DNA from 3 places in the Thalassospira sp. ABL2_045 genome. Region 2 is predicted to be linked to each of the others. Evidence: predicted binding sites of a transcription regulator. Region 2 holds the regulator's gene; each other region holds the start of a gene.

Region 1 (9,955 bases), on a different contig from region 2:
CCATCGGTGTGGCGGTTGTCATCCTGTCGATGATTTCTGGCATCGTGCTTGGCATGGTTGCCGGTTACTTCCGGGGCTGGGTCGAAGTCGGGGTCATGCGCCTGATGGATATCATGCTGGCCCTGCCCAGCCTGATCATGGCGCTTGCGATTGTCGCCATTCTCGGCCCGGGTCTTGAAAATGCCATGCTGGCCATCGCGATTGTTCAGCTACCGCATTATGTGCGTCTGACCCGTGCGTCGGTCGTATCCGAACTCAACAAGGAATATGTCATCGCATCGCAAATTGCCGGTGCCGGACATATCCGCCAGATGTTCGTGAACATCCTGCCAAACTGCATGGCACCGCTGATCGTTCAGGGCACGCTTGGTATTTCGAGTGCGATCCTTGACGCTGCTGCCCTTGGCTTCCTTGGCCTTGGTGCACAGCCGCCGCTGCCGGAATGGGGCACCATGCTGTCCGAAGCCCGTGAATTCGTGGGTTCGGCTTGGTGGGTGATCACCTTCCCCGGCCTTTGCATCCTTGTCACCGTGCTTGCCTTCAACCTGATGGGTGATGGCCTGCGCGATGCCCTTGATCCCAAGATGAAACGGTAAGTCATGGCTCTTCTCGAAGTAAAAAACCTGACAGTCGAGTTCGGCTCCGAAGACAAGCCGTTTCGTGCTGTTGATTCCGTAAGCTACTCCGTTGATCGCGGCGAAGTGCTTGGCATCGTCGGTGAATCAGGTTCGGGCAAGTCGGTATCATCGCTTGCCGTCATGGGTCTCATCGATTTTCCCGGGCGTGTAAGTGCAGATGCCCTGACCTTTGATGGTCAGGATCTTCTGAACATGCCGGCCAAACGTCGCCGCGAGATCACGGGCAAAGACATTGCCATGATCTTTCAGGATCCGATGTCAGCCCTTAACCCGTGCTTCACGGTCGAAGCCCAGATCATGGAGGCCCTTAAGGTCCATGAGGGCGGCAACAAGAAGCAGCGCCGCGAGCGCACGCTTGATCTGCTTAATCAGGTCGGCATTCCCGATCCGAAGTCGCGCATGACGGCCTATCCGCATCAGCTTTCCGGCGGTATGAGCCAGCGTATCGTCATTGCCATGGCGATTGCATGTAACCCGCGCCTTCTGATTGCCGATGAGCCGACCACGGCCCTTGATGTCACCATTCAGGCCCAGATCATCGACCTGTTGCTGAAGCTTCAGGAAGACAGCGACATGGGTCTTTTGCTGATCACCCATGATCTGGCACTGGTGTCCGAAGCCGCCAACCGCATTCAGGTCATGTATGCCGGTCAGCTGTTTGAAAGTGGCCCGGCTGATAGCATCTTTGCCGCACCACGCCACCCCTATACCCAGGCATTGCTTGAAGCCCTGCCGGAACGTTCCGAAGGCCATGACAGGCTTCGAACCATCCCGGGCGTGGTTCCTGGTCAATATGACCGCCCGGCGGGTTGCCTGCTGGCTCCGCGTTGCCGTTATGCCAATGAAAGCTGCGTGAAGGCGCGCCCGGAAGTTTCCGACTTCAAGGGACGCGATGTGCGCTGCTTCTATCCGCTCAATGATCAGGGCCAGCCGACTGGCATGACCACCGGGGAGACTGTGTAATGAGTTTTCTGGATGCCAAACCCGGTGTTCCGCTTCTGGAATCCGATGATCTTGTCCGTCACTATGAAGTTAATCGTGGCCTGGGCAAACCCAATGCCTCCGTCAAGGCACTTGATGGCGTGTCCTTCACGCTCGAAGCGCAAAAGACCCTCGCGGTTGTCGGTGAATCGGGCTGCGGGAAATCGACGCTGGGTCGTCAGCTGACCCTAATTGAAAAGCCGACCTCGGGCGCGCTGAAACTCAACGGCACCGAAGTCGGCGATCTGTCGGACAAGGAAGCCAAGCAGTTCCGCCGCACGGTTCAGATGATTTTCCAGAACCCCTACGGGTCACTGAACCCGCGTAAAAAGGTCGGGCAGATCCTGGCCGAGCCGGTTCTTCTGAACATGGATAGCCTGGGCCGCAAAGAGCGTGAAGAACGTGTGCGCGCCACGATGGCAAAGGTTGGCCTACGCCCGGAATTCTATCAGCGCTATCCGCATATGTTTTCCGGTGGCCAGCGTCAGCGTATCGCCATCGCGCGCGCGCTGATCCTTGAACCGAAGGTCATCGTTGCCGACGAGCCGGTTTCAGCCCTTGACGTTTCGGTCCAGGCACAGGTTCTCAACCTGATGATGGACCTGCAGGAAGAGATGAATGTCGCCTATATTTTCATCTCGCATGATCTTTCTGTCGTCAGACATATTGCAGATGACGTCATGGTGATGTATCTCGGTCGCGTCGCTGAAAAGGGACCGACTGACGAAATCTTTGCCAAGCCGCTGCACCCCTACACACGGGCGCTTCTGGCATCGGCACCAAAGATCGATCCGACACAACGTGTGAAGGCAGAACCGCTGACCGGCGAACTGCCATCACCGATCAACCCGCCATCGGGCTGTGCGTTCCATAAACGCTGCCCGTTCGCGACCGAGGAATGCGCAAAAGTCCGCCCGGAACTGCGCAATTTCGAGGGCCGCGAAGTGGCGTGTCATCGGGTCGAAGAAATCGCCTGACAACAGGCGATCGCCCGGAAAGCTAACAGCTATCCAGGTAGACAAGGGAGCAAGGGGGCGCGCTTTGAAAAAAGCTGCGCCCCTGCGCACTTCTCGATGATTGGTTCTGAAACTAGGCTGCTGTCCGTGACCGGTCGGTCAGGGCCAACAAGACACCAGCCCCGACCAGAAGCGATCCGGATACACGGTTAAGAACCCGCATATGGCGGGCGGACTTGATCAAACCTTTGACCTGTCCGCCCAAAAGGCCGTAGCCCAGCAAGACGCTGACTTCCATCGTAATGAAGGTCACGCCCATGACCAGGAATTGCTGACCATAGGCCTCGGCTGGATCAAGGAACTGCGGGAAGAACGCGGTAAAAATCAGGATCGCCTTCGGGTTGCCCACCGCAGTGAGGAACTCCGTCTTGGCGAGCTTGAAGGGCCCCGGGTTTTCCATCAGAGCCATCTGGCCTGCGACGTCCCCGTCATCGTTAACCTTGGCAAACCAGCTTTTGATACCAAGCCATATCAGGTAAACCGCCCCGCCCCATTTGATCACGAAGAAGGCCGTTTCACTGGCGGCAAGCACAACGCCAAGTCCGGCAGCCGTGATCGAGATCATCAGGATAAACGCCACAACACGGCCAATACCGCCAACGGCCGCAGACGACACGCCATAACGCGCACCATTAAAGATTGCGAGAAGGTTATTGGGGCCGGGCGCCATCGCCAATGCGATTGCCGCCCCGGCAAACAGAAGCCAGGTATCGAACTGCATGGGGCAAATCCTGTATTTCGGGGTAGCGCAAGAACTGGCAATGCCAACTCTTGGTTGGTGTCAGGACGATATCGCCCGAAAATCAGTCACGCGTCAATGCCGTAATCATCTCGGACGCTGCTGGCCATTTTGCGCTCAGCGCCGCGCGTTTGCCCATCGAGAAATCAGCAAAATCAAAGCCCGGCGCAACGGTACAGCCCAGAAGCGCAAACTTGCCACCGGGTTTAAGGCGCGCCCCCTGCCAGACATTTTTGGGCACGATCATTTGCGGCTTTTGCCCCGCCAGCAGGTCCTTGCCAATTTCCACCTTCCTGTGCGTGCCATCTTCAAACAGCTGAAGCTGTTCGACCGCATCGCCGAGATAGTGATGGAAAATCTCGTCACTGGTCAGGATATGCATGCCCGAAAAGGTATCAGGTGTCAGAAGGTAATAGATCGCGGTCCCCGTGCTGCGCACACCAAGATACCGGTTACCGGGATTACAGGTTTCAAACGCCCGGAACGTCTCGGCGTAATAGCCGCCTTCGGGATGCGGTTGCAGGTCAAGCTTGGCGATCAAATCGTCGATGGTGATGGCATCTGACATGATGGGCTCCTTGTTCCCAACCGTGATCATCGCCGCCATTCTGACGAAAAAAAGGGAAAGGGGAAAGGCGCAAACCTTCCCCCTTCGATCCCTTTGGCCTGAAAATTCAGGCCACGATCAGACGCAACTTAGTTGCTGTGTGATTTCTTGTGGTCGTGGTCATGACCATGATCATGGCCGTGATCCATACCTTTGCCACCTTTCGGCCCCTTGGACATGGTATTGAGTACATCAATGGTCACCGGAATGTCGCCGGCCTTTTCAAGTTCCAGAACGATGTCGATCTTCTGGCCTTCTTCAAGGGCTTTGTTCAGGCCAATGAACATCACATGATAGCTGCCCGGTTTGAAATGAACCGTGCCATGCATCGGAACTTCAACGCCGCCCTTCACTTCCCGCATTTTCATGACATTATTTTCCATGATGTGGGTGTGAAGTTCGGTACGGTCGGCAAGTTTGCTGCGAACTCCGACAATGCGGTCCGGGCCACCGTGATTGACAACATCAAAGAACGCAGCGCCATTACGCACCATGCCCTTGGATGCCTTGGCCCAAGCGTCCTTGATTTCGATATCGGCGGCAAAGGCGTTGGTGACGATAAACAGCGACGCAACGGTCGCAACAATTGCAAAAAGCTTTTTCATGATATTCCATCCGTTAAACAGCCTGTGTGTACAGGTCTGCGATTTCAGTAATCGTGTTTTGACTGGTCTTTGAAATCAGATGGAAACCGGCGGTGCGCGGGAATGGCGAATACGTGGGACATCATTGCCCGCTGCCAGTATTATCGCCGTTGCAAAGCTGACATGATGGGTAACAGCAACCGGTGCGTTGTAAGGCAGTTCGATCACCGCCATCGCCCCGTGATGGTTTGCACAAAGAGGGCAAAACGCATGGGCGGGCATCTCGTCAGGTTGCCCGGATGCGTCAGAAGCCAACACTCCATCAAGCGTATCAACCGAGACCATCTTGATGCCCGTAGGCGTGCAAATCAGAAAATAGTCATCACCCGGCGCAATTTCGGCGGCCGACGCAGTTGAAATGCCACTGGCCTGCCCACTCAGCAGGGCCGGTATCAAGCCCGATTGGGTCACACCAGCAAACAAAACGACAAACGCCACCAGCCATGTCTGAACGACACGGCGAAGTGACAGGCCACCTGCCCGGCGGTTATGACGTTTGCGCGTAAGCATGACTTGGATATGCCTGATTCAAAGATCACCTGCAATGATATTGATCATTGCATTCGACCAATTTCGGACTAATTTCCATGTGAATTCCACCATGCGGAAACGACAAGATGACAAATCGCGCAACCGGGTCTGCAGTCCACCTTCCACATCCGGGCCTGTCCGATGCCGACTGGGGAGACTCATTTGTCATCACCGCCAAGCAACCAAACCTGTCCGCGCAGCAGGCAGCACGGCATGTGATTAACTCGGCCCCCCAATGGTATCATCGCCTACTCGCCCTTCGGAACCTTCTTGTCAGGCCGCTTGGCCTTAAAACCGACGCTGATATGGTTGATCCCGGAACTTCAACCATCGGCCCTTTTCCGATCATCAGCGAAAGCGACCAGTCGGTCATTCTTGGTCTTGATGACCATCATCTGAATTTTCGTATCGTCTTTGAAACCGAGGCAATTGATGCCAACCGGACACTGGTGCGAAGCATCACGCTGGTTCGGCGCAACAATGCGCTGGGGCGTGCCTACCTTGCTGCTGTGATGCCGTTTCACAATCGCATTGTGCCCGCGATGTTAAACACGGCCTACGCACACTAAGCCAAAAGGCCGGGTGTGATTGCCCGGCCTTTTCCGTCATCAATCAGATCATGTCGCGGGCTTGCACCAGTTCGTCAAACTTTGCCCCGTCAAGGAAGCCAAGCGCGATGCAGGCTTCTTTGAGGCTGCTGCGGTCCTTGTGTGCCTTTTTGGCGACTGCAGCTGCATTGTCATAGCCAATATGCGGCGCCAGGGCGGTCACCAGCATCAGGCTTTGTTCGACATAGTGATCAATCTTTTCCTGATCGGCCTCAAGACCGGCAATACAGTTATCGGCAAAGCTGACCGATGCATCGGAAATCAGGCGCACTGATTGCAACAGATTATAAATGATCACCGGCTTGAACACGTTCAGGTCGAGATGCCCGTTTGATCCGCCAACCGTGACCGCAACATGATTGCCCATTACCTGCGCGCACACCATGGTAAGGGCCTCGGCCTGGGTCGGGTTGACCTTGCCCGGCATGATCGATGATCCGGGTTCATTGGCCGGCAGGACAAGTTCCCCCAGACCACAGCGCGGACCGGACCCCAGCAGGCGAATATCGTTCCCGATTTTCATCAGCGACGTCGCCAGCACATTCAAAACACCCGACATCTCAACACAGGCATCATGGGCGGCCAGGGCTTCGAACTTGTTTTCGGCCGTTTCAAACTCAAGCCCGGTGATCTTTGAAACCTGTTTGGCAAATTCGACATCAAAGCCATCGGACGCATTCAAACCCGTACCAAGGGCGGTGCCGCCCTGTGCCAGTTTGCGCAGCCGTTTAAGCGCATCTTCAATCCGGTCCAGCCCCAGCGCGATCTGTGCGGCATAACCGGAAAACTCCTGTCCAAGGGTCAGGGGCACCGCGTCCTGCATGTGGGTACGGCCAATTTTGACGATGTCGTCAAAGGCCGCGACCTTGGCATCAAGGGTCGTGCGCAGATGCTTAAGGGCTGGTTTCAGCTTTTCTTCGATTTCGACCACGGCGGCGATATGCATCGCGGCCGGGAAGCTGTCATTGGATGACTGCCCGCGATTGACGTGATCGTTGGGATGGACCGGTTCGCGTTTGCCCGTCGGCTTGCCAAGGATCTCGCACGCCCGGTTGGCGATCACTTCGTTGGTATTCATGTTGGTCTGGGTGCCCGATCCGGTTTGCCAGACAACCAGCGGGAAATGATCCAGAAGCTTGCCTTCGGCCACCTCGGTGGCGGCAGCTTCAATCGCCTTGGCCAGTTCCGGGTCAAGATTATCAAGCGCGGCATTGGCGCGCGCAGCTGCCAGTTTCTGAACCCCGAACGCCTTGATCAGGGCATCGGGCATGCGTTCACCACCAATGCGGAAATTCTGTCTGGATCGCTGGGTTTGCGCCCCCCAATACCGATCGGCGGGCACATCAATTTCGCCCATGGTGTCTTGTTCGGTACGGGTGGTCACTGAATTGGTCACGATCAAAATCCTCCGTGTCAGAAACAAACTGACCGGGGCGGGAACCCGGCACGCAACACTTTGATATGTTGCGCACGGAATATGGTTTGAAATCCGGGTGAACGCAAACTCAATTGCGAACAAATCTTATTTTCAAAAATGCTGAGGTGATGCAGGCAACCTATTGGAGGTCATCACGCCATGCCAAAAGCCGTATGCCCGCGCGTTCAAGCTGGGATGCGAATTCCGGCTCCGGCTGGCGGTCGGTAATGATGCCGGTCAGTTCTTCCAGCGGGGCAACGTTTTCCAGATAGCGTTGATCAAACTTCGTATGATCCACCATCAACCATGTTTCATCGGAGCGTTCCATCATGGCGCGCTTAACGGCCACCGCCCGGCGATTGACGTCGCTAAATCCCTGTCGGGATATGCCCGATGCACCGATAAAGGCGATATTGGCATGGAAACGACGCAGATATTCGATGGTGTCGTTGCCATAGACGGCATTTTCCCGTCGATCAAACTGCCCCGGACACATCAGGACATCATCATGATCCACAAGCTCGGCCATGCCATGCACCACTGCATAACAGTTGGTGAGAAACGTGCGGGGCAGCTTTGTCGTACGAGCTGCCAGAAACGGCGCAATCTGGGCCACGGTTGATCCGGCATCGATCATGGCGACATCGCCGGACCGCACCATGTCAGCGGCCATCATGCCAATCCGCTCAAACCCGGCAACAGCAGAAAGCTGGCGTTCTGCCAGATCCGGCTGATGGCCCATGGGGCGGGCCGATGCCCCGCCGAACTCGCGTTTGATCAGGCCATCGCTGCTCAGCGCATCAAGATCACGGCGGATGGTTTCGGTTGCAACGTCGAATCGTTCGGCAAGTGTGGCAACTCTCACATGGGGGTGAACTTGTAACTCTTGCAGAATACGTTGCTGACGCTCTTTTTTTCCTAAACGCAAAGCCACACCCCCCTCAATTATGGCCGGTTTTGTGCCGAAGACAGCCATCTTAGCAACCCTGACCGAAACATTTTGTTACAGTTTTGTGTTGATTTTCCAACTTTTTCAAATTCATAATGTTGGTTAAAGCAACAATAAAAACAACAAAACCACGCTCAAAATGGCGGAAAACCGTCAATCACAGGGAAGAAAGGTGCAAAACCAGTGTTTTCACATCCGAAAAAAACCGATAGTTTAAAACTGACCACCCTCCTTGCCGCAATCGGCATGGTCGGCATGGCATCCACCCCGGCTGCCGCAGCAGATGACTGCATCGCGCGCGGCGATCTTGATCCGATTTATTGCGACATGGACGGTGACCTTGTTGCCGATGCCCCGGCCGCAGATCAGCTTGTTGATCCCGACACCCTTGTCTTTGCCTATACCCCGGTCGAAGACCCGGCCGTCTATGCTGACATCTGGGACCCGTTCCTCCAGCATCTTGAAGACGTTACCGGCAAAGACGTGCACTTCTTTGCGGTTCAGTCGAACTCGGCAGAAGTCGAAGCCATGCGTTCAGGTCGTCTGCACGTTGCCGGCTTCTCGACCGGTCCGACCCCGTTTGCTGTCAACCTTGCCGGTGCCGTTCCGTTTGCCCTGATGGGGGCCGATGATGGTCGCTTTGGCTATACGCTTCAGCTTTACACCCGTACCGACAGTGGCATCGACAAGGTCGAGGACCTCAAAGGCAAACGCGTTGCGCATACCTCGCCGACCTCGAACTCGGGCAACCTGGCACCGCGCGCACTGCTTCCGGGTCAGGGCGTCGTTCCGGAACAGGATTACGAAGTTGTCTATTCCGGTTCGCACGATCAGTCGATCCTTGGCGTTGTCGCCGGTGACTATGATGCAGCCCCGGTTGCCTCGGAAGTTGTCGAACGTATGGCCCAGCGCGATCTCTATGATCCGAACGAAGTCAAAATCATCTATGAAAGCAAGCCTTTCCCGACCACTTCGTTCAACTATGCCTACAACCTCGCGCCGGAACTGGTCGAAAAGATCAAGGAAGCCTTCTTTACCTTTGACATGAAGGGCACCGCCCTTGGTGAAGAATTCAAAGGTGTCTCGAAGTTCCTGCCGATCACCTATCAGGATGACTGGGCGGTTATCCGCGAAATTCAGGCTGCCAACGGTGTCAAATACACCCCGGACAACCTCAAGTAATTCCTGACTTTCCAATCGATCCGAACTTTGCAGGGCCTGCCTTGGCAGGCCCTGTGCCACCCATATTATTCGGGGTAACGCAATGCTGCGTATCAAAGAACTTGTAAAACGCTATGGCGACGAAAAGGCCGTGTTGAAGAACCTGAACCTTGAAGTCCCGGGCGAGAGTGTTGTTTCCATCATTGGTGCTTCGGGCGCAGGTAAAAGTACCCTGCTGCGCTGTATCAACCGCCTTGTGGAACCGTCTTCGGGCTCCATCGAACTCAATGGCACTGAACTGACCAGCCTCGAAGGCAAGGCGCTGCGTTTGGCACGCCGGCGCATCGGCATGGTGTTTCAGGGCTTTAACCTGATTGACCGCCTGACGGTCATGGAAAACGTCCAGTCCGGTCGTCTGGGCTATCTGCCGGCATGGCGCGCCGTGACGCGCAAATATCCGCAGGAAGATATTGATCGCGCCTTCCATTTGATGGAACGCGTCGGTATCGCCCATTATGCCGACAAACGGGCTGATGAACTTTCCGGCGGTGAACGCCAGCGTGTCGGTGTTGTCCGCGCCCTGATGCAGGAACCTGAAATCCTGCTTGCCGATGAACCGACGGCATCGCTTGATCCGAAAACATCCCGTCAGATCATGGAACTG
Region 2 (9,955 bases):
GGCCCAGCACAGCGTTTGATTTGATACAGCAAACACGGACGCGAACGGTTGGCAAACACCCCATCGGTGCACGAACGCAGCAAAAAGGCACGTTGCAGATGGTTGATGGTGTTATTCACCGCCCAGGCCGAGGCAAACGGGCCAAAGCAACTGCCATCCTTGGCGCGCGCGCCGCGATGTTTGACGATGCGCGGATAGTCGTGATCCTCGGTGATCAGGATATAGGGGAAGCTTTTGTCATCGCGCAGCAGGATGTTGTAGCGCGGTTTGAGCTTCTTGATCAGGTTGGACTCAAGAAGGAGCGCCTCGGCCTCGGTATGGGTGGTGATGATTTCCATCCGAACCGTCTGGGCCACCATGCGGGCAATGCGGATCGGCAACTGCATGATGCGGGTATAGGACACCACGCGTTTTTTAAGGTTCTTGGCCTTGCCGACATAGAGCACACGATCCTTGTCATCGATCATGCGATAGACACCCGGCGACCCCGGCATGGTTTTCAGCGCATGCTTGATCGCCTCAACACCCCTTGCCGCCCCGCCTTCGGTCTTGTCACCATCAAGGGACAAACCGATTTCCCGTTTCGGGGCATCATCCCCGGCCGGGTTTTCGGGGGAAACTGGTGGCTTCATCAAGGCACTCCGCGATCACGTAAATATGGCGCTGTTCAACTGGGCAGCAACGGACTCTAAAATACATCCAAAGTTGTGACGATCGTCACTGGCAAACACGCTTTGGAACATAGCGGAAAAGATTAACATCGCAACTGCATCTCGGGGAATCGCCATGCCAAAAAAGATGTCCACCAAGTCTGTGGATAACTATGTGGGTAATAGGGGGGTGACTTCCTGCACCCCTTGAGAGTCTTAACGTTCTGTGAAGTGCCCATTTATTAAGCAAAACAGTTAAGTTATTGATTTAATTCAATAAAAATACTGTCAACATGAAATCATTCGGTAATACAGTCGTAAAAATCGAATATTTTCCTTTGATTCACATTCGCCAGATGCTTGTGAATAAGCGCAATCGCGATTCGGCCTAGAGGAATCATAGAGTCCCTTCGATTGCCGGCTCGAAAAAGTAAATTTTTTCGGGATCGTTTGCTGTAATCAGCGCGCGTTATTGTGGCGTTCGATTTCAACACCAACTGCCGTGACGTCTTCAAAAACGTCGAGCTTTTCAACTCTGACGATCACCTTGCGAACGCGCGGATCGGCAAGGCACATATCGGCGAGTTTTTCCCCAAGGGTTTCCACAAGATTGGTGTGGCCGTCCTGGCAAATGCAACGGGTGCCGACAACCAGATCTTCGTAGCTGAGCACGGTGGTGATGTCGTCATTCTGAACACCGTCGCCTTCGAGCACTTCGAGATCAAGATTGATCCGAACGCGTTGCGGGGCTTCCTTTTCGTGTTCATACACCCCGATCGAGGTGTGAATGATCATGTCACGCACAAAGACACGGCGCAGGCTGCCAGCGAGATCTGCATGGGGCAGATCGGCAAAGGGCAGTGTCGTAATTTTGGCATCCTTTTTAAGGCCTGCGGTCATATTCCGGTCTTCCTTGTGCTGCTTTCTTGCATGGCCCGATTAACGTCACCCTGCATGTCCGGCCCGATGTTTGGCAGTGATTTATCCCATCACGACCGGCATCATTCGTTGGGCGCATCGTCTTCGCCACTGGGCGCCCAATCAAGGTGCTGCCCGCCGTCAAGGGCTAACATTTGCCCGGTGATGGCCGGCGCGGCAAGGAAAAATCGAACCGCGTCGCAAATCTCTTGCGGGTTTGTCCCTATTTTCAGGGGTGTTTTCGCGCATTGGGCGTCGAAATCTTCCTGTGTTTGTCGGCTACTAGGCAGTGCCGGCCCCGGACCGATGGCATTGACCCGAATTTTTGGCGCCAATGCCAGGGAAAGTGTCTGGGTCAGGGTCCAAAGCCCGGCTTTTGACAATGTATAGGTCATGAAATGCGGGGTCAGATTCCAAACGCGCTGATCAATCAGGTTAATGATCGCGCCCTTGCAATCGTCTGGCAGGTGTTTGGCGAACTCTTGCGACAGGACAAAGGGCGCACGCAAATTGGTTTCCATATGCAGATCCCAGCTTTCGCGGGTCGCAGTTTTCACATCGTCATATTCAAAGGTCGAGGCGTTATTGATCAGAACCCTGATCGGGCCAAGCTGGTCTTTGGCATCGGCCAGCAGACGATGGGTGTCTTCTTCGTTGGTCAAATCAGCGGAAACGACGCAGGCGCGCCGGCCAAGATCGCGGACCTCGCCTGCCAGGGTTTCGGCGTCGCTGCGCGAGCTGTTGCAATGAAGGGCGATGTCATAACCATCACGCGCAAGATCAAGGGTGAGCGCCCGGCCGATGCGTTTTGCAGCACCAGTGATCAAAACCGACTTTGGAGACTGAGCTGTCATCACTGCCTCGATCCTTGTCATATGGTCCCGGTCTTATAACGGCTTCGCCGGAACCTGATTGAACTGATTAAAGCATATTGCGTCTAATCTGCTCCATTGTGTTTGTTTTTGGCGTGTCGATTGGCAAGGCACAGCGTGCAGAGCGATGCGGTGCATCGGTCAAACGGTGTAACGCCGCGAAACGCCGCCAAAAACAAACCCTTCGGGCCGGGACAACCTTCCGCCCCGCAGCGTCAAGCTCCTTGCACGTAGCCCCGCTACGTACTGCGGTCCTTTCCTCGCCGGACAGAAGGTTTTCTCCGGCAAAATGGGGCAGATTAGACGCAATATGCTTTATGCTACGACAAGTTGGAAGACATAGACCAGATAGGCAATCACGAATGCCACGCCGGTGATGCGCGAAATCTTGTGCAGGGCATAGGCAACGCCCAGCAAACCCAGTGTCACAGCCAGCATGATCCAGATATCGGAATTCATGATCTGTTCGGGAACCGGGATCGGTGCGATCAGTGAAACACCGCCAATGATCACCAGCAGGTTCAAAAGGTTCGAGCCAAACACGTTGCCAAGTGCCACGTCAGAATGCCCGCGGAAGGCAGCAACCACCGATGCGGCCAGTTCGGGCAAGGAGGTGCCGAATGCCACAAGCGTCAGGCCAATGACCGCCTCGGAGACGCCAAATTGACGGGCCACCGTTACCCCGCCTTCGACCAGCCAGTCCGCACCAAGCATCAGGCCGACAATTCCGATCACGGTCGCAATGATCGGCTTGGTCCAGCCCTTGGGCTTTTCACCGATTTCATCGACTTCTTCTTCGTGCAGGTGGCTGGCTTCGCTGGGTGAATTTTTGTCATGCTTGTAGGTGAAGTACCAGATCGCCGCCAGCACACAGAGCATGATCGCCCCAGCCCAACGTTCGATCACGCCAAACATGCACAAACCAATGAACAGGGCCGTGCCGAGCAACATGGTGCCCCCGTCGCGCACCACCGTCACACGCGACGCCGCGACAGGTTTTAGCAATGCGACGGCACCTAGAATAAGCAGGATATTGGCAATGTTGGAGCCAACAACGTTGCCCATGGCGATATCGGCCGTGCCTTTAAGGGACGCATTTAGCGAAACGACAAATTCCGGCGCAGATGTCCCGGCTGCGACAATCGTCAGACCGACAATGACTTTGGAAACGCCGAGCAAAAGTGCGAGACCAACCGCCCCCCGTACGATGAATTCACCACCTGCTGTCAGTAAAACAAGACCTGCGATGATCTGAAGATAGGGGATAAGTTGTTCCAAAATGTCTGCTCGTCTTAAAAGCGATTAAACCGGCCTTTTATCAGGCCCGCGGAAGATGGCATTTGGCAAGCCGAATGGCAAGTCATCAGGATGTGACATTGTGTGCACGCATCCGTTTAAGCACAACACGGCGCGCCTGAACCGCATGCTGCGACAGGGGTGTGAATTTTTCACATGTGTCAAATTTACCCACGACTGGCAGGGTTATTTTCGTTATCCTGTTAATCTCGTTATTTTCAAATATTTAACCGCCTGCCGGATCGATTTTCGCCATGCATCACAGCGTTCTGTTCGAGCTGTTCCTTATTCTGACTGCCGCGATCATTGCGGTTCCCATTGCGCACAAGCTTCGTGCGAATTCGATTATCGGATTTCTGATTGGTGGTTTCTTTATCGGACCGTTCGGCTTTGGCCTGATTTCCGAACGCGAAGACATTTCAACCGTTGCCGAACTTGGTGTTGTCTTCCTGCTGTTCATGATCGGGTTGGAGCTTTCGCGTGATCGCCTGCGCGTCATTGGCGGACGCTTTGCCGGGCTTGGCGTTTTGCAGATTGTGGTGTCGATGGCAGCCCTTTTGGGGCTTCTGGTGGCCATGAAGTTTGCGCTGCCCACGGCCCTTGTCATTGCCGGTGCGCTTGCGCTTTCATCGACTGCGATCATCCTAAAACAGCTTTCTGACGACCGGCAGCTCAATACCCGGTTTGGCCGTGCCGCGCTTGCCATTTTGTTGCTGCAGGACGTGGCGGTTGGCCCGTTCCTGATTATGGTGCAGGCGGCAGGCAATGCCGGAACGGAAACCAGCCCGTGGATGAGCATCCTGCTTGGTTTCGGGTCGGTCGCGTTGCTGTTGCTGGTTGGGCGTTATGTCTTGCCGCGCCTGTTTCGCTATATCGCGTCGCTTAAAAACCCGGAACTGTTTGCCATTGGCACATTGTTTGTCGTGCTGGCCGCCAGCACCCTTACCGAAGTTTCCGGTCTTTCGATGGCGCTGGGGGCCTTCATTGCCGGTGTGATGCTGGCCGAAACCGAATTCCGCCATCAGATCGAAGCCGATATCTCGCCGTTCCGCGGGGTCTTCCTGTCGCTGTTCTTCATGTCGGTGGGCATGTCGGTCAACGCTGACGTGGTTTATAACCAGTTCGGCACCATCGTCATGTGGCTTGTCTTGTTGCTCGCCATCAAGACGGCGGTTCTGTTCGGACTGGCGCGCGCCATGCGGTTTGAAACCGGTCTGGCGATCCGGGTGGCTATGAGCCTGGCGGCGGGCGGTGAATTTGCCTTTGTGATGTTTGCCCTGGCGGCCCAGAACGGGGCGGTGCCGCTTGATATTGCGGCGATGCTGATCCCGGTGGTGGCGATTTCCATGGCCCTGACCCCGACCCTGATCAGTCTTGGTCACAAGATCGAGGAAAAGCTCCATCCCAAGGAAGAAGACCAGCTTGGCAAGATCGCCGAAGAGTCCGAGGGCATTCAGCAGCATGTTCTGGTGATCGGCAGCGGGCGCGTTGGCCGGGTTCTGGCGCGGTTGCTTAAAACCCGGAACATCCCGTTCCTGGTGCTTGATAGTGACGCCCAGCAGGTTTCGCGTGGCCGGGCCGAAGGCCTGCCGGTTTATTTCGCAGACGGATCAAGACCGGAAACTTTCCGGGCGGCACACACTGACGAAGCAAAAATTGCGGTTGTTGCCATGGGGAACCCGCATGCGACCGAGAAGACGGTTGCGCTTTTAAGGCAGCATTATCCGCATCTGAAGATTTTTGCCCGTGCGCAGGACATCACCCATATCGGGCCACTGTCCCGCCATGGCGCAGATGCCGCCATCCCGGAAGTGCTTGAAACCGGCTTGCGGTTATCGGATCACGTTCTGGCCGCCTGCGAGGTGCCGCAAGAAGATATCGATGCGGAAATCGCCAAGTTCCGTCGGGCCGATATGCTTTTGATGAACGAACTGGCGCCGCGCACACAGCGCAAACAGGGAAGTTCCGAGGAAGCCGACAAACCGGCCGAGGACACCCCATAAAGCCAACGCCAACTCGTTACGCGATTAAAACAAAAACCCCCGTTGCACACTGCAACGGGGGTTTTTCATTGGATCACGGATCAAAAACCAGCTTAGGCAGCCGTTTCGGAATCCAGCGCATAGCCCGCCGCACGGACGGTGCGGATGATATCGCGGGTGCCTTTGACGTCATTGAGTGCCTTGCGCAGGCGACGGATATGAACGTCAACGGTGCGGGTTTCGACATAGATGTTCGGGCCCCAGACCGCATTCAGCAGCTGTTCGCGCGAGAAAACACGTCCCGGATGCTCAAGGAAATAGCGCAGCAGACGGAATTCCGTCGGGCCAAGATGGATCGCCTTGCCATTGCGGCTGACACGGTGGGCGGCGAGATCCATTTCGATGTCGGAATAGATCAACTGCCCCTGTGGTTGCGCCGGACCGGACCGGCGCAGAAGCGCGCGGATACGAGCCAGCAGCTCGCCAATGGCAAACGGCTTGGTGACATAGTCATCCGCGCCGGTATCAAGGCCACGGATACGGTCGCCTTCTTCGCCGCGCGCGGTGACCATGATCACCGGCAGGTCGCGGCTTTCGGGCTTGCGACGGATCTGGCGGCAGACCTCGATCCCCGACATGACGGGCAACATCCAGTCGAGCAAAACCAGATCGACATGGGTTTCTGCCATGATTTTCAACGCTTCGTCACCGTCTCCGGCTTCGACGACCTGCATCCCCTCGCGTTCGAGGTTGTAGCGCAACATGGTTACGATTGCAGCTTCGTCCTCGACGATAAGAACCGTTGGGTCCATCTTTTATGCTCCAGTGTCACTCATTCGGTTCGACAACAGCGAAGTTCGCTGCGTCGTTTTTTGGCCGGTCAACACCCGGCAGGTCCTCGCCCTTGATCCGGTAATAGATCGTTTCGGCGATGTTGGTGGCGTGGTCGCCAATACGTTCGATATTCTTGGCGATGAACAATAGATGGGTCGACGCGGTGATGTTGCGCGGGTCTTCCATCATGTAGGTCAGCAATTCGCGGAACAGCGAATTGTACATGTCGTCCACTTCCTGATCGCGTTCCCAAACACGGTGGGCCTTGTCGGCATCGCCTTCGATATAGGCGTCCAGGACATCCTTAATGATTTCCTGGGCCAGCTTGGCCATGTTCGGGATCGCCTGAACCGGGCGGATCGGCGGGATCTGGTTCAGGACCTGGGCGCGTTTGGCGATGTTTTTGGCCAAATCGCCGATACGTTCGAGATCATTCGACAGCTTGAGCGCGGTCACGACCTGACGCAGGTCATCTGCCATCGGCTGACGCAGGGCGAGCAGACGAACAGCAAAGTCCTGAACTTCCTGTTCGAGAACGTCGATGCGCTGATCGGACAGGATGACTTTTTCGGCCAGCTCGGAATCGCGTTTGACGATCGAGCGGATCGACGAAATAAGCTGGCTTTCGGCAAGCCCGCCCATTTGCGAGATGATGTTGTTCAGACGGGTGAGTTCCTCGTCGAACGAACTTACGATATGGGTATGATCTTCAGCCATTTATGCGTACTCCTGGCTCACTTAACCGAAGCGGCCGGTAATGTAACCCTTGGTGCGCTCGTCCTTCGGGTTGGTAAAGATTTGATCGGTTTCGCCGACTTCGACCAGCTTGCCCAGGTGGAAGAACGCGGTGCGCTGTGACACACGGGCTGCCTGCTGCATGGAGTGGGTCACAATCACGATCGTGTAGTTCGAGCGCAACTCGTCAATCAGTTCCTCGACCTTGGCGGTCGCGATCGGATCAAGCGCCGAGCACGGCTCATCCATCAGGATGACTTCCGGGCTGACGGCGACCGCACGTGCGATGCACAGGCGCTGCTGCTGACCACCGGAAAGACCGGTTGCCGGCGACTGCAGGCGATCTTTGACTTCTTTCAGAAGGCCGGCACGTTCGAGCGAGGTCATGACGATTTCGTCAAGCTCGTCACGCGAATTGACCAGACCATGAATACGCGGGCCATAGGCCACGTTGTCATAGATCGATTTCGGGAACGGGTTCGGTTTCTGGAACACCATGCCGATGCGCGCGCGCAGCTGAACCACGTCGATGCGCTTGTCATAGATATCGCGGCCATCAAGGGTGACTTCGCCCTTGATGGTGACACCGTCAATGGTGTCATTCATTCGGTTCAGGCAGCGCAGGAAGGTGGATTTACCACAGCCCGACGGGCCAATCAGCGAGGTAACCTGTTGTTCAGCGATATCGAGGTTGACCTCATAGAGGGCCTGATTGTCGCTATAGAAAAGATCAAGGTTACGCGCGGTCATTTTCGGTTTTTCGACCGACGGCTCTGCCGTCATTGCGCTCTGGGATACAGCAGCCATTTTACCACTTCCGTTCAAATTTTTTGCGCAGATACACAGCCAGTCCATTCATCAGGACAAGGAATGCCAGCAACACCATAATCGCTGCCGAGGTTTTCTCGACAAAGGCACGTTCCGGGCTGTCCGCCCACAGATAGATCTGGACCGGCAGAACCGTTGCCGGGTCAAGTGCCCCGCCCGGGATATCAACAATAAAGGCGACCATCCCGATCATCAGAAGCGGTGCTGTTTCGCCCAATGCCTGGGCCATGCCAATGATTGTGCCCGTCAGAATGCCCGGCATTGCCAGCGGCAAGACATGATGGGTCACGGTCTGAACCGGGGAGGCACCAAGGCCCAACGCGGCCTGACGGATCGACGGCGGCACCGCCTTGATCGCCGCACGCGAGGCAATAATGATCGTCGGAAGCGTCATCAGGGCCAGAGTCAGACCACCGACAACCGGGGCCGAACGCGGCAGATGCATGACATTCAGGTACACCTCAAGACCCAGTAGACCAAAGACGATGGACGGGACAGCGGCCAGGTTGTTGATGTTGACCTCAACAATCTGGGTGAAACGGTTCTTCGGTGCGAACTCTTCAAGATACACCGCCGCCAGAACACCGATCGGGAAGGACAACGCCAAGGTCACAAGCAGGGTATAGAACGAGCCAACCGCAGCGCCCCAGATCCCGGCCAATTCCGGTTCGCGGGAATCGCCGCTGGTGAAGAAGCGGGCATGGAACTGTTTTTCCACCGCACCGGCTTCGACCAGTTCGTTATACCAGCCGACTTCCTGATCGTTGAGGCGACGGTCGCCTTCATCAACGGTCGGGTCGATATAGCCCTTGTTGAGCATATCGAAATCGTCACCCGAGATCAGCCAGATGGTGCGCGTCTGCCCGATCAGGCTCGGATTTTCGAGAACCCGTTCGCGCAGATCATAAGACGCGCCACCTGAAACGATGCCATACAGGTTGCGTTTCTCGCTGCGTGAGGTCACGTCCGGGAAGCGTTCGCGCAGGGACTGCTTGATCAGACCATCAAAGTTTGCCCGCCCGATCACGTCCGGATCGCCGGTCCCTTCCGGGTCGATCACAGCCGGGTCGAAGGTCACTTCGAGCTGGACATAGGTCTGGTAAAAGGCGCTGTAGCCTTTCGAGCCGATCGAGAATGCCAGAACGAACAGGGCCAGAAGCGCGATACCGATCGCAGCAAGGCCATACATTTTAAAGCGGCGTTCAGCAGCGTAGCGTTTTTTGATGTTGCGGGCGATTTTCGGGCTGTCCCAGTCAACCGGCTTGCGCAGATTGTCAGAGATCACCTTGGCCGCAGCTCTGTCTTCCATAAGAGATGCCATATCAGTCATATTTCTCGCGATACTTCTGAACAACCTTAAGGGCAAATACGTTCAAGCCCAAGGTGACAAGGAAAAGAACCAGCCCCAACGCAAAGGCCGAGAGGGTTTTGGCACTGTCAAACTCCTGGTCACCGACCAGAAGGGTCACGATCTGCACGGTTACGGTTGTTACAGCCTGAAGCGGGTTTGCCGTCATGTTCGCCGCAAGACCGGCCGCCATCACAACAATCATGGTTTCACCAATCGCACGCGACACCGCGAGCAGAACCGCACCGACAATCCCGGGCAAAGCCGCCGGGAAGATCACGTTACGAATGGTTTCGGATTTGGTTGCGCCCAGCCCATAAGAGCCATCGCGCAAGGATTTCGGCACCTGCGACATCACGTCATCAGACAGCGAGGAGACGAACGGAATGATCATGACACCCATGACCAGACCGGCGGCCAACGCACTCTCCGAGCTGACATCAAGACCGAGCAGCGCGCCATTGTCGCGCAGGAAGGGTGCAACAGTCAGGG
Region 3 (9,955 bases), on a different contig from region 2:
TCGGCTTCGTCGGCGAAATACATCCGGGTGTTCAGGCCGATATTGATCCCGCGCGCCACGATCCAGAAATTGATATGCGGTGCCATATCACGGCTGTTGCGACCCGAAACCACACCTGGCTTGATGGTTTCAAACCGATAGACAGCGGTATCAAAATCGGTCCCGGTCCGCCCCCAACCGCGGAAATCTTCATCGACCTTGCCGGATTTCTGGCGATCCAGTTCGTGATTGTAGCGCCCGTCTGCATTGGCCTGCCAGATTTCAAGCAGCGCATCACGAAGCGGCGTGCCGGTGCCATCAATTACCCGTCCTTCGATGATAATCCGTTCCCCACGGGTGTTCTCATCGGCCAGAATGTTGGTGAAATTGTTTTCAAAGATGTCAAAACCGGCCTGCTTGGGGATAAGCCCGATATGAACATACGGGCCCGCCGTCTGGGAGGCTGTTTCTTTGAGATAATCAAGGTTCTGAACCATGGATCAGTTTCCTTCCAGACGGTTTTCAAACAGGGTCGAACGACGGCCGCGCAGAACGATGTCGAACTTGTAGGCAATGGTATCGAGCGGCACCGAGCCATTCAGATCAATCGGCGCGATCAGGCGGTTGATTGCATCCTCGTCGGGGATGACATGGACAATCGGGCATTCCTTGATCAGCGGATCGCCTTCGAAATACATCTGGGTGATCAGGCGCTGGGCAAAGCCGGATCCGAAAACCGAGAAATGGATATGGGCCGGGCGCCAGCTATTGACGTAGTTACGCCATGGATAGGGGCCCGGCTTGATGGTGCGGAAGAAGTAGTAGCCATTTTCGTCACTGAGTGCGCGGCCACACCCGCCGAAGTTCGGGTCAATCGGCGCCAGATAGGTATCTTTCTTGTGGCGATAGCGCCCACCGGCATTGGCCTGCCAGAATTCGACCAGTGTATTGGGTACTGGGCGGTTATTTTCATCAAGAACCCGCCCGTGAACGATGATGCGCTCGCCAATCGGATCGCCCTCCTTGGCATAGTTGCGGATCAGATCGTTATCGAGCGGCCCCAGTTCATTCTGACCGAAAACCGGACCGGTGACCTCGGACAGGGACCCTTGCAGCGACAGCAGCGACTGGCGCGGTGAACGCGCAACCGATGTCTTGTAGATCGGCGTGTAACCAGCGGGCTGAAGCGTTCTGTCACGCTGATAAAATTCCATGATGTTTCCTCCGCAGATGATGCTCCGGACAGTTGAATGTCCGCGTTAAGGCCATCCTGCGCGGCCAATTGCATAAAATAAATGCATCATTTATCATGTAATTCATGAGTAATTTCGATCATTTGGAACTGGACGGCCATGCGCTGCGTCTATTTTTGGCCGTTCTCGAAGAAGGGTCTGTGACGGCGGCTGCCGAACGGCTTGGCGTGACGCAATCTGCGGTCAGTCACAACCTGACCAAATTGCGCCGCATCATGCGCGACCCGCTTTTCACCAAATCGGGGCGCGGGATTGTGGCAACCGCACATGCGCAAAACCTGGCAGAGCAGGCGCGGTTTCTTCTCGATCAGATGCAGGCCTTTGCCAGTGGCGCGGACTTCGAGCCTGACGGCGCATCGATGACGTTGACGATTGCGGCCAACGACCTGCAGCGTGATCTTTTGCTGCCGACGCTCTTTCGTAATCTTGAAGGTGCACTTGCCAACATCCGCATGACGGTGGTGCCGTCACTTTTGCCAGGGCCCGCGCTTTTGCGTGAAAATCACTGTGATCTTCTGATTTCACCCCGCCCGCCCGAAGGGGTTGATATTGTGCAAAAGCGCCTTCTGACCGATCACTACATGGTGTTTTATGACCCGGATATGCGGGATGCCCCACAAAGCGTGGATGACTATCTTGCCGCACGCCACATCACCGTGCGCTATGGCAATAACCGCACGCTTGAATTTGATGACATGCTTGAAAGTCAGGGCGTTGATCGCAACATCGTTTTGCGGGTCCCGAACTTTACCGCCATTGCCGAATTCCTGCGTGGAAGCAATATGATCGCAACCTTGCCCAGTCTTTTGCACAAGCATGCCCTGCGTGATTTTGCGCGTGCACCAATGCCGGTCACCGATCTGAAGGACGGCACGCTTGATCTGCCGATTTTCATGTGCTGGCACCAACGTTATCAGCATGATCCATCGCATCGCTGGTTGCGCGAGCAGCTTGAAGATGTTGCCGCAACCCGACTACGCATGCCAACCAAAGAACCCGTTTCGCAAACTTAGGGGACAGGCCCCGCAAAGGACATCATGACGATTACAGAAATCATCTATTGGCTTGAACTGGCCGGGGTTGCTGTTTTTGCGATTACCGGCGCGCTTGAGGCATCCCGTCGTCAGATGGACATCATGGGGTTCGTTCTGATCGCGACCTTTACCGGGATCGGGGGCGGCACGGTGCGTGATGTCATCACCGGGGCAACACCGGTCTTCTGGATCCGTGATATCACCTGGCTTGTGACCTGTATCGGCGCTGCGATCCTGACATACTTCACCGCCCATCTGGTAGAGCGGCGCTATGTCGCCTTGCTGTGGCTCGATGCTCTGGGGCTTGCGATGTTCGGGGTTACCGGGGCGGCCATTGGCCTTAATCTTGGCGTATCGCCCTTGGTGGCCGTCATTCTGGGTATGATCACCGCGACCTTTGGCGGGATGGTGCGCGATGTGGTGTGTAATGAAATTCCCCTGATCCTGCGGCCAGAGATTTATATTACCTGCGCGCTCGTCGGTGCCGGGATTTATGTCATCGGTACCACAATCCTTGGATTGCCGCGCGGGCCGATTGCCGTTATCGGCTTTTTTGCCGCCTTCACGATGCGGGCAAGTGCGATCAAGTTCGGTCTACGTTTCCCGGTCTATAAGGCCCGACCGGGTCGTGAGTACTAGGGGCCTTTCAACCACATAAAGCCTTACTCGACGATCAACTGCACCCGATCACTTGAAAAGGCGGTGATCCCGTATTCAATCGGCACACCTGCGGAATCGACATCGACACTTTCCGTCGAAATCACCGGACGGTTACGCGCCTGCTTGAGCAGGTTGGCGACCCTTGATGACGGCAGGGTGGCGGAAATGCGCGTGGTCTTGCGGCTGTAATCATCAATCCCGAAACGCTTGAAGGCCTCGGTGAGCGACTTGGTCTCGACAAATATTTCGACAATGCCGTCAAAGCGGGCAGCCGGCAGGTAACTTGTCGCCACCGCCAGCGGCACACCATCGGCCTCGGACACAGAGAACAATTCAATCACCCGTGTGCCCGGTTTTACATCAAGGAATTGTGCGACGGTTGCACTGGCCTTAAGCACCTCGGACGACACCAGGCGCTTGTCGGGCAGACGATGTCGACCCGATACAATCTGCGAAAAACGGGTTTTCGATCCAAGCGGGTAATCCAGGATCTGTTCCTGCACAAAGGCCCCGCGCCCCTGCTCAACGCGGACAACATTGGAATCGACAAGTGCGGCCATCGCACGACGCACCGTATGGCGGTTCACCCCAAAACGCCGGACCAGTTCCATCTCGGTCGGCATCTTGTCACCGGGCGCGAAAACCCCGTCGGCAATATCAGTCAGAAGCTGCTTTTCTATTTGCTTCCAGATAGATAGGCCCGGTTCCCAATCCATTACATTCCCCGTTCATAAAACTTTCACCGCAAGACCTTTGCCTTTGGTTCTGGATCGTCTTATAACGTCAACAGGTATAGACGTCTAGACAAATTTTGAATTTGTCGACACAAGTTGAAAAGGGATCAGATTGATGACGGCGCACCCTGCCCCGAATGCCGAGACCGATCAGAACCGGACTACAGACACCCCCACCGATCCGCAAATTGCCGCACGTCAAAAATGGATGTCGGTTCTGGCCCGCACATCACGTGCCCGGCTGGAAACACATTGGTCGGAAAACCATGGCAGTGAAACCTGGACCCACCTGCGCGAACCGCAGATCGGCATGGTGATGGTGCGCGGTCGCGCCGGTGGTGCGGGCCAGCGCTTTAACCTCGGCGAAATGACGGTAACGCGCTGTGCCGTGACACTGTCTGATGGCACCGTCGGGCATTCCTATGTCAAGGGACGCGACCGCATTCAGGCGCAATATGCCGCTCTGTTTGACGCAGTGATGCTGCGCGATGGATCGGAAAGCGACTTCATCGAAACGCTCGCCGCCGAACAGGCCGCCGCCAAACGAGATCATGCGCGCAAGGTTGCCGCCACCAAAGTTGATTTCTTCACCCTTGTCCGCGGAGAAGACGAATGACGCCCCAATCCCAATCAACAACCGCCCAGACAAGTGACCTGCTGCCCGGTTTTGATCATGCGGCCTTTGATTCCAATGCCGTCTTTCGCGCCCTGCTTGATGCCATGTCCCGCCCCGGTCGAATTTATGATCTGCCGGTCACTGTTACGGCGCCCGATGGCCTGAACGAAGCTGCGACGGCAACCCTTCTTGCCATGGCGGATATGGATACCACCGTATGGCTTTCGCCATCATGCGCGACCAAGGCCGCCGGCGATCATTTGAAGTTCCATTGCGGTTGCCCGATCAGCACGGATGTCAAACAGGCGGACTTTGCAGTTGCCCGCATTTCAGATGACCTGTCCTTCATCACCGATCTTTCCGTCGGCAACGCAGAATATCCGGATCAATCCGCGACCCTGATCCTGATGGTCGACGAGATTTCCGATCGCCCGTCCATGACCCTTAAGGGTCCGGGCATCAAGAACACACACAGCCTTGCGATCAAGGACCTGCCGGAAAGCTTCCATGCCTGGCGGGCAGAGAACCATCACCTGTTTCCGTGCGGCGTTGATGTGATTTTCGCAAGCCCAACCCAGATCGCCGCCCTGTCGCGCACCACCCGGATCGAGGTCAATTAATCATGTATGTTGCGGTAAAAGGTGGCGAACGCGCCATCAACAATGCTCACAAGCTTCTGGCCGAGCAGCGCCGGGGCGACAAAGTCATTGCCGAAATCGAAACCGATCAGATCGAACAGCAATTGTCGCTGTCGGTCACACGCGTCATGGCCGAAGGGTCGCTTTATGACCGCGATCTGGCTGCCCTTGCCATCAAGCAGGGCCGTGGTGATCTGATCGAGGCGATCTTTTTGATGCGGGCCTATCGCACGACGCTGCCGCGTTTTGCGTTTTCCAAACCGATCCAAACCGCCGAGATGGATGTGTCGCGCCGCATTTCAGCAACCTTCAAGGACCTGCCCGGCGGACAGATTTTGGGCCCGACCTTTGACTACACGCATCGTCTTCTTGATTTCACCCTGATGGCAAATGGGGAAGAACCGACCGAGGCATCAAGTGGCGAACAGCCGGTCGATGAAAACATGCCACGCGTTCTCGATGACATCCTGAATTATGAAGGCCTTATTCAGGACGAACCGGTCCCGGTTGATGAAGATGCGCCGGTGGCCGATTTGACCCGTGAGCCCGTCAAATTCCCGGCTGGGCGTGATCTGCGTTTGCAGAACCTGTCACGCGGCGATGAGGGGTTTGTTCTGGCACTTGGCTATTCCACCCAGCGTGGCTATGCCAACAGCCACGCCTTTGTCGGTGAAATCCGCTATGGCACTGTTTCGGTCGAGATCGAGCCCGAAGAACTCGGCTTTGCGATTGATATCGGTGACATCGAACTGACCGAATGTGAGACGGTCAACAAGTTCAAGGGATCAAAAACCAAGCTGCCGCAATTTACCCGTGGCTATGGGCTTGTGTTTGGTCAGAACGAACGCAAGGCCATCTCGATGGCGCTGGTTGATCGTGCCATGCGCGCCAATGAAATGGGCGAACAGATCATGGGCCCGGCACAGGACAGCGAGTTCGTGATGGAACATAGCGACAATGTCCAGTCCACAGGCTTTGTCGAACATATCAAGCTGCCACACTATGTCGATTTCCAGGGCGAACTTGAACTGGTGCGCCGCATGCGCGCCGAGGTCGAGGAACGTCTGGCGAAATCCGACGCCGAAAATGGCACATCCCAACCCGAGGCCGCGGAGTAATCCCATGGAACAGACTGTCAAAAACCCGGCCGACGGGGCACCGGACTATAACTTTGCCTATCTCGATGAACAGACCAAACGCATGATCCGGCGCGCCCTGCTTAAGGCCGTCGCAATCCCGGGCTATCAGGTACCGTTTGCCGGACGTGAAATGCCAATGCCCTATGGATGGGGCACCGGCGGTGTTCAGGTGACGGCTGCTGTAATTGGACCGAATGATACGCTCAAGGTCATTGACCAGGGGGCGGATGACACCACCAACGCGGTCTCCATCCGGCAATTCTTTGCCAAGACTGCACAGGTCGCCACCACGGAGAAAACCGCGGAAGCATCGATCATTCAAACCCGTCACCGCATTCCGGAAAAGGAACTGCGCGAAGATCAGGTTCTTGTTTATCAGGTGCCGATCCCAGAACCGCTTCGCTTCCTTGAACCGCGTGAAACCGAAACACGGAAAATGCATGCGCTTGAAGAATACGGCCTGATGCATGTGAAGCTTTATGAAGACATCGCACGCCACGGCCACATCGCGACCACGTATGCCTATCCGGTGATGGTCGATGATCGCTATGTGATGGATCCGTCGCCAACGCCCAAGTTCGACAATCCGAAAATGAACGACATGGCTGCCCTTCAGCTTTTTGGCGCCGGTCGTGAAAAGCGCATTTATGCCCTGCCGCCCTACACCAAGGTCAAAAGCCTCGATTTCGAGGACCATCCGTTCGAAGTCCAGACCTGGGAAGATGAATGCGGCATGTGTGGTGCGCGCGACAGTTACCTTGATGAAGTCATTCTCGATGACCAGGGCAACCGGATGTTTGTCTGCTCGGACACAGATTACTGTGCGGAACGACAGGACGCCGGCCATCGCGGCCCGCAACATCATGACCAACCCCTTGGCACCGCAGACCGTGGAAAGGCAGCAGAATAATGACCCAGATGAACGAACCGCTTCTGCGTGTTGACAACCTGACCATGATGTATGGCGACCGGGTTGGCTGCAAGGATGTCAGCTTTGAACTCCGTCCCGGCGAAGTTCTTGGCATCGTAGGGGAATCCGGATCCGGTAAATCGACTTTGTTGCGCAGCATATCCGCCCAGCAGGAACCGACCAAAGGTTTGGTTGAATATCAAACCCGCATTGATGGTGTGCGCGATGTCTATCAGATGTCCGAAGCACAGCGCCGTCTTCTGATGCGCACCGACTGGGCCTTTGTGCATCAGAACCCGCGTGATGGATTACGTATGAATGTCAGTGCCGGGGCCAATATTGGTGAACGGCTGATGGCGATCGGGGATCGTCATTATGGCAACATTCGCAGCAATGCGGACAGCTGGCTTGGTAAAGTCGAAATCGCATCCGAGCGCCTTGATGACCTGCCATCAACCTTTTCGGGCGGCATGCAGCAACGTTTGCAGATTGCCCGCAACCTCGTAACCAGCCCGCGCCTCGTCTTTATGGACGAACCCACGGGTGGGCTTGATGTTTCTGTTCAGGCCAGATTGCTCGATCTGCTGCGCGGGCTGGTTCACGATCTTAATCTTGCGGTGATCATCGTGACCCACGATCTGGCAGTCGCACGTCTTCTTTCGCACCGGCTGATGGTGATGCAACAGGGCAAGGTGATTGAACATGGTCTGACCGACCAGGTTCTTGATGATCCGCAGCATGCCTATACCCAGCTGCTTGTTTCTTCCATTCTGCAGAACTGATCGGGGCGAAGAAAATGTCTGAAATGCTTCATGCTCAAAACGTCGCCAAAAGCTTTACCCTGCACACACAAGGCAGCGTGACCATCCCGGTCTTCGAGGGCGTTGAATTCATGCTTTCGGCTGGGGAATGTATCGCGCTGACCGGTGAATCCGGCTCCGGGAAAAGTACCTTCATGCGCATGCTTTATGCCAATTACACCTGCTCGCAGGGATCCATCAAGGTCTTCCATGATGGCGACTGGCTCGATATCACCACCACCAGCCCACACTCGATCCTTGATATCCGCAAGCGCACGCTTGGCTATGTGTCGCAGTTCCTACGCGTGATCCCGCGTGTGCCGACGCTTGATATCGTGGCTGAACCGCTTGTCGCCCTTGGCACGGATCGCAAGGCTGCGACCGAAAAGGCGCGTGACCTTTTAACCCGGCTTCGCATCCCCGAACGTCTTTGGCAGCTTTCACCATTGACCTTTTCAGGCGGGGAGCAACAGCGTGTGAACATTGCACGTGGCTTTATTGCTGATTATCCGATCATGCTGCTTGATGAGCCGACCGCATCGCTTGACGCCCAAAATCGCGCCACAGTTCTGGCGCTGATTGAAGAAGCCAAAAGCCGCGGTGCGGCAATTGCCGGTATTTTCCACGACCATGAAACCCGTGATGCCGTCTGCACCGGGTCGTTTGATGTGACTTCCTTTAAAGTTGGGGCCAATGACTGAACAGATTTTCACCAATGCCAAACTGGTTCTGGCAAACGAAGTCATTGATGGGGCCGTACAGGTCAAGGACGGCAAGATCAGCGATATTTCCGATCGCGCCTCGAACCTTCCGGGTGCAGAGGACATGGACGGCGATTATCTGATGCCGGGCTTGGTCGAGCTGCATACAGATAACCTCGACAAACATCTGACCCCACGCCCCAAGACCCGCTGGCCTGCCACCGCCGCCGTTGTCGCCCATGATAACCAGGTCGCGAGTGCGGGGATCACCACCGTGTTTGATGCGGTGTCCATCGGTGATGTTAACGAGGGCTCCGAACGCATCGTGCGCCTGATTGAATCGGTCACCGCACTTGAACATGCGTTGGAAAACGCGTTGCTGCGTGCGGACCACAAACTGCATCTGCGCTGCGAGACATCCTTCCCGGGCATGGTCGAGGCGCTGGGTCAACTGATCGACTTGCCCCTAGTCAGCATGCTTTCGGTGATGGACCACACACCGGGGCAGCGCCAATTCGTCAGCCTTGATGCCTATTACACCTACTATCAGGGCAAATACGGGCTCAGCGACGAAGAGATGCGCAAATTCATCGCCACCCGCCGTCGCGATGCTGAGCTGTACTCCGAAAAGCATCGCCGTCATGTGGTCGAGCAGGCCCACGCCAAGGGCCTGGCCCTTGCCAGTCATGACGACGCCACCGAGGCCCATGTGGCGGAGGCAGTCGCAGACAAAATGACGGTGGCGGAATTTCCCACCACGCTTGAAGCCGCCAAGGCATCACATGAAGGCGGGCTTGGTGTGATGATGGGCGGACCGAACCTTGTGCGCGGCGGATCGCACAGCGGCAATGTCGCCGCCGGTGACCTGGCAACGCAGGGTTATCTCGACATCATTTCAAGCGACTATGTCCCGCACAGTCTTTTGCACGGGGCGATGAAACTGTTTGACGAGTTTGACGGCTATGACCTGCCACGTGCCATTCGCACAGTATCCCTCAATCCGGCGACCCAGGTTGGACTTGATGATCGCGGCGAGATCGCGGTTGGCAAGCGTGGCGATTTGATCCGAGTACATCATTCCCCGCACCATCCGATTGTGCGCGGTGTGTGGCGCGAAGGGGTCAGGGTGTCATGACCGACACCCCCGCAGCCCCTGCAACTCCGGCACACAGCGGTAGCTCGGGATACGGGCTTTTGGTCCTTGTCGTCGGCCCCAGCGGCGTTGGCAAGGACACCCTTCTTGATGCAGCCCGTGACAGACTTGCCAAGGACAAACAATTCTGTTTCCCGCGGCGCTGCATAACCCGCCCGGCCGGCACAGTTGGCGAAATCCACATTCCCGTCCGTCCCGAAGACTTCGGGCAGATGGCCCGTCAGGGCGCGTTTCTTTTAAGCTGGAAGGCACATGAATTGGGATATGGCATCCCGCGTCATGTACTTGCAGAAATCGAATCCGGCAAAACTGTCATCGTCAACGTGTCGCGCAGCGTG

Evidence for each region. The regulator PhoB, encoded in region 2, activates phosphate uptake and scavenging genes when phosphate is short. The targets are predictions, from matches to a motif close to TNTCATAAAACTGTCA.
Region 1: phnD (phosphate/phosphite/phosphonate ABC transporter substrate-binding protein) is a predicted target of PhoB. The motif match lies at 8,185-8,200, and genes of this name have one in related genera.
Region 3: phnF (phosphonate metabolism transcriptional regulator PhnF) is a predicted target of PhoB. The motif match lies at 3,653-3,668, and genes of this name have one in related genera.

What each region holds. Positions count from the first base shown of each region.
Region 1 is NZ_JBSWYV010000012.1:70,191-80,145, reverse strand. Features, by position in the region: gene ACXAIA_RS16330 (ABC transporter permease subunit) at 1-596, shown strand, start outside; gene dppD (dipeptide ABC transporter ATP-binding protein) at 600-1,601, shown strand; gene ACXAIA_RS16320 (peptide ABC transporter ATP-binding protein) at 1,601-2,596, shown strand; gene ACXAIA_RS16315 (LysE family translocator) at 2,709-3,356, opposite strand; gene ACXAIA_RS16310 (cupin domain-containing protein) at 3,439-3,942, opposite strand; gene ACXAIA_RS16305 (copper chaperone PCu(A)C) at 4,071-4,586, opposite strand; gene ACXAIA_RS16300 (hypothetical protein) at 4,662-5,135, opposite strand; gene ACXAIA_RS16295 (DUF2867 domain-containing protein) at 5,243-5,725, shown strand; gene fumC (class II fumarate hydratase) at 5,769-7,160, opposite strand; gene ACXAIA_RS16285 (DeoR/GlpR family DNA-binding transcription regulator) at 7,321-8,157, opposite strand; gene phnD (phosphate/phosphite/phosphonate ABC transporter substrate-binding protein) at 8,314-9,312, shown strand; gene phnC (phosphonate ABC transporter ATP-binding protein) at 9,395-9,955, shown strand, end outside.
Region 2 is NZ_JBSWYV010000001.1:802,488-812,442, reverse strand. Features, by position in the region: gene uvrC (excinuclease ABC subunit UvrC) at 1-632, opposite strand, end outside; gene folB (dihydroneopterin aldolase) at 1,110-1,550, opposite strand; gene ACXAIA_RS03665 (SDR family oxidoreductase) at 1,652-2,422, opposite strand; gene ACXAIA_RS03660 (calcium/sodium antiporter) at 2,756-3,718, opposite strand; gene ACXAIA_RS03655 (cation:proton antiporter domain-containing protein) at 3,991-5,739, shown strand; gene phoB (phosphate regulon transcriptional regulator PhoB) at 5,832-6,530, opposite strand; gene phoU (phosphate signaling complex protein PhoU) at 6,547-7,269, opposite strand; gene pstB (phosphate ABC transporter ATP-binding protein PstB) at 7,291-8,094, opposite strand; gene pstA (phosphate ABC transporter permease PstA) at 8,096-9,445, opposite strand; gene pstC (phosphate ABC transporter permease subunit PstC) at 9,438-9,955, opposite strand, start outside.
Region 3 is NZ_JBSWYV010000006.1:195,543-205,497, forward strand. Features, by position in the region: gene pcaG (protocatechuate 3,4-dioxygenase subunit alpha) at 1-476, opposite strand, end outside; gene pcaH (protocatechuate 3,4-dioxygenase subunit beta) at 480-1,193, opposite strand; gene ACXAIA_RS11180 (LysR family transcriptional regulator) at 1,298-2,245, shown strand; gene ACXAIA_RS11185 (trimeric intracellular cation channel family protein) at 2,270-2,905, shown strand; gene phnF (phosphonate metabolism transcriptional regulator PhnF) at 2,929-3,642, opposite strand; gene phnG (phosphonate C-P lyase system protein PhnG) at 3,776-4,276, shown strand; gene phnH (phosphonate C-P lyase system protein PhnH) at 4,273-4,896, shown strand; gene ACXAIA_RS11205 (carbon-phosphorus lyase complex subunit) at 4,899-6,032, shown strand; gene ACXAIA_RS11210 (alpha-D-ribose 1-methylphosphonate 5-phosphate C-P-lyase PhnJ) at 6,037-6,963, shown strand; gene phnK (phosphonate C-P lyase system protein PhnK) at 6,963-7,745, shown strand; gene phnL (phosphonate C-P lyase system protein PhnL) at 7,760-8,464, shown strand; gene ACXAIA_RS11225 (alpha-D-ribose 1-methylphosphonate 5-triphosphate diphosphatase) at 8,457-9,599, shown strand; gene phnN (phosphonate metabolism protein/1,5-bisphosphokinase (PRPP-forming) PhnN) at 9,596-9,955, shown strand, end outside.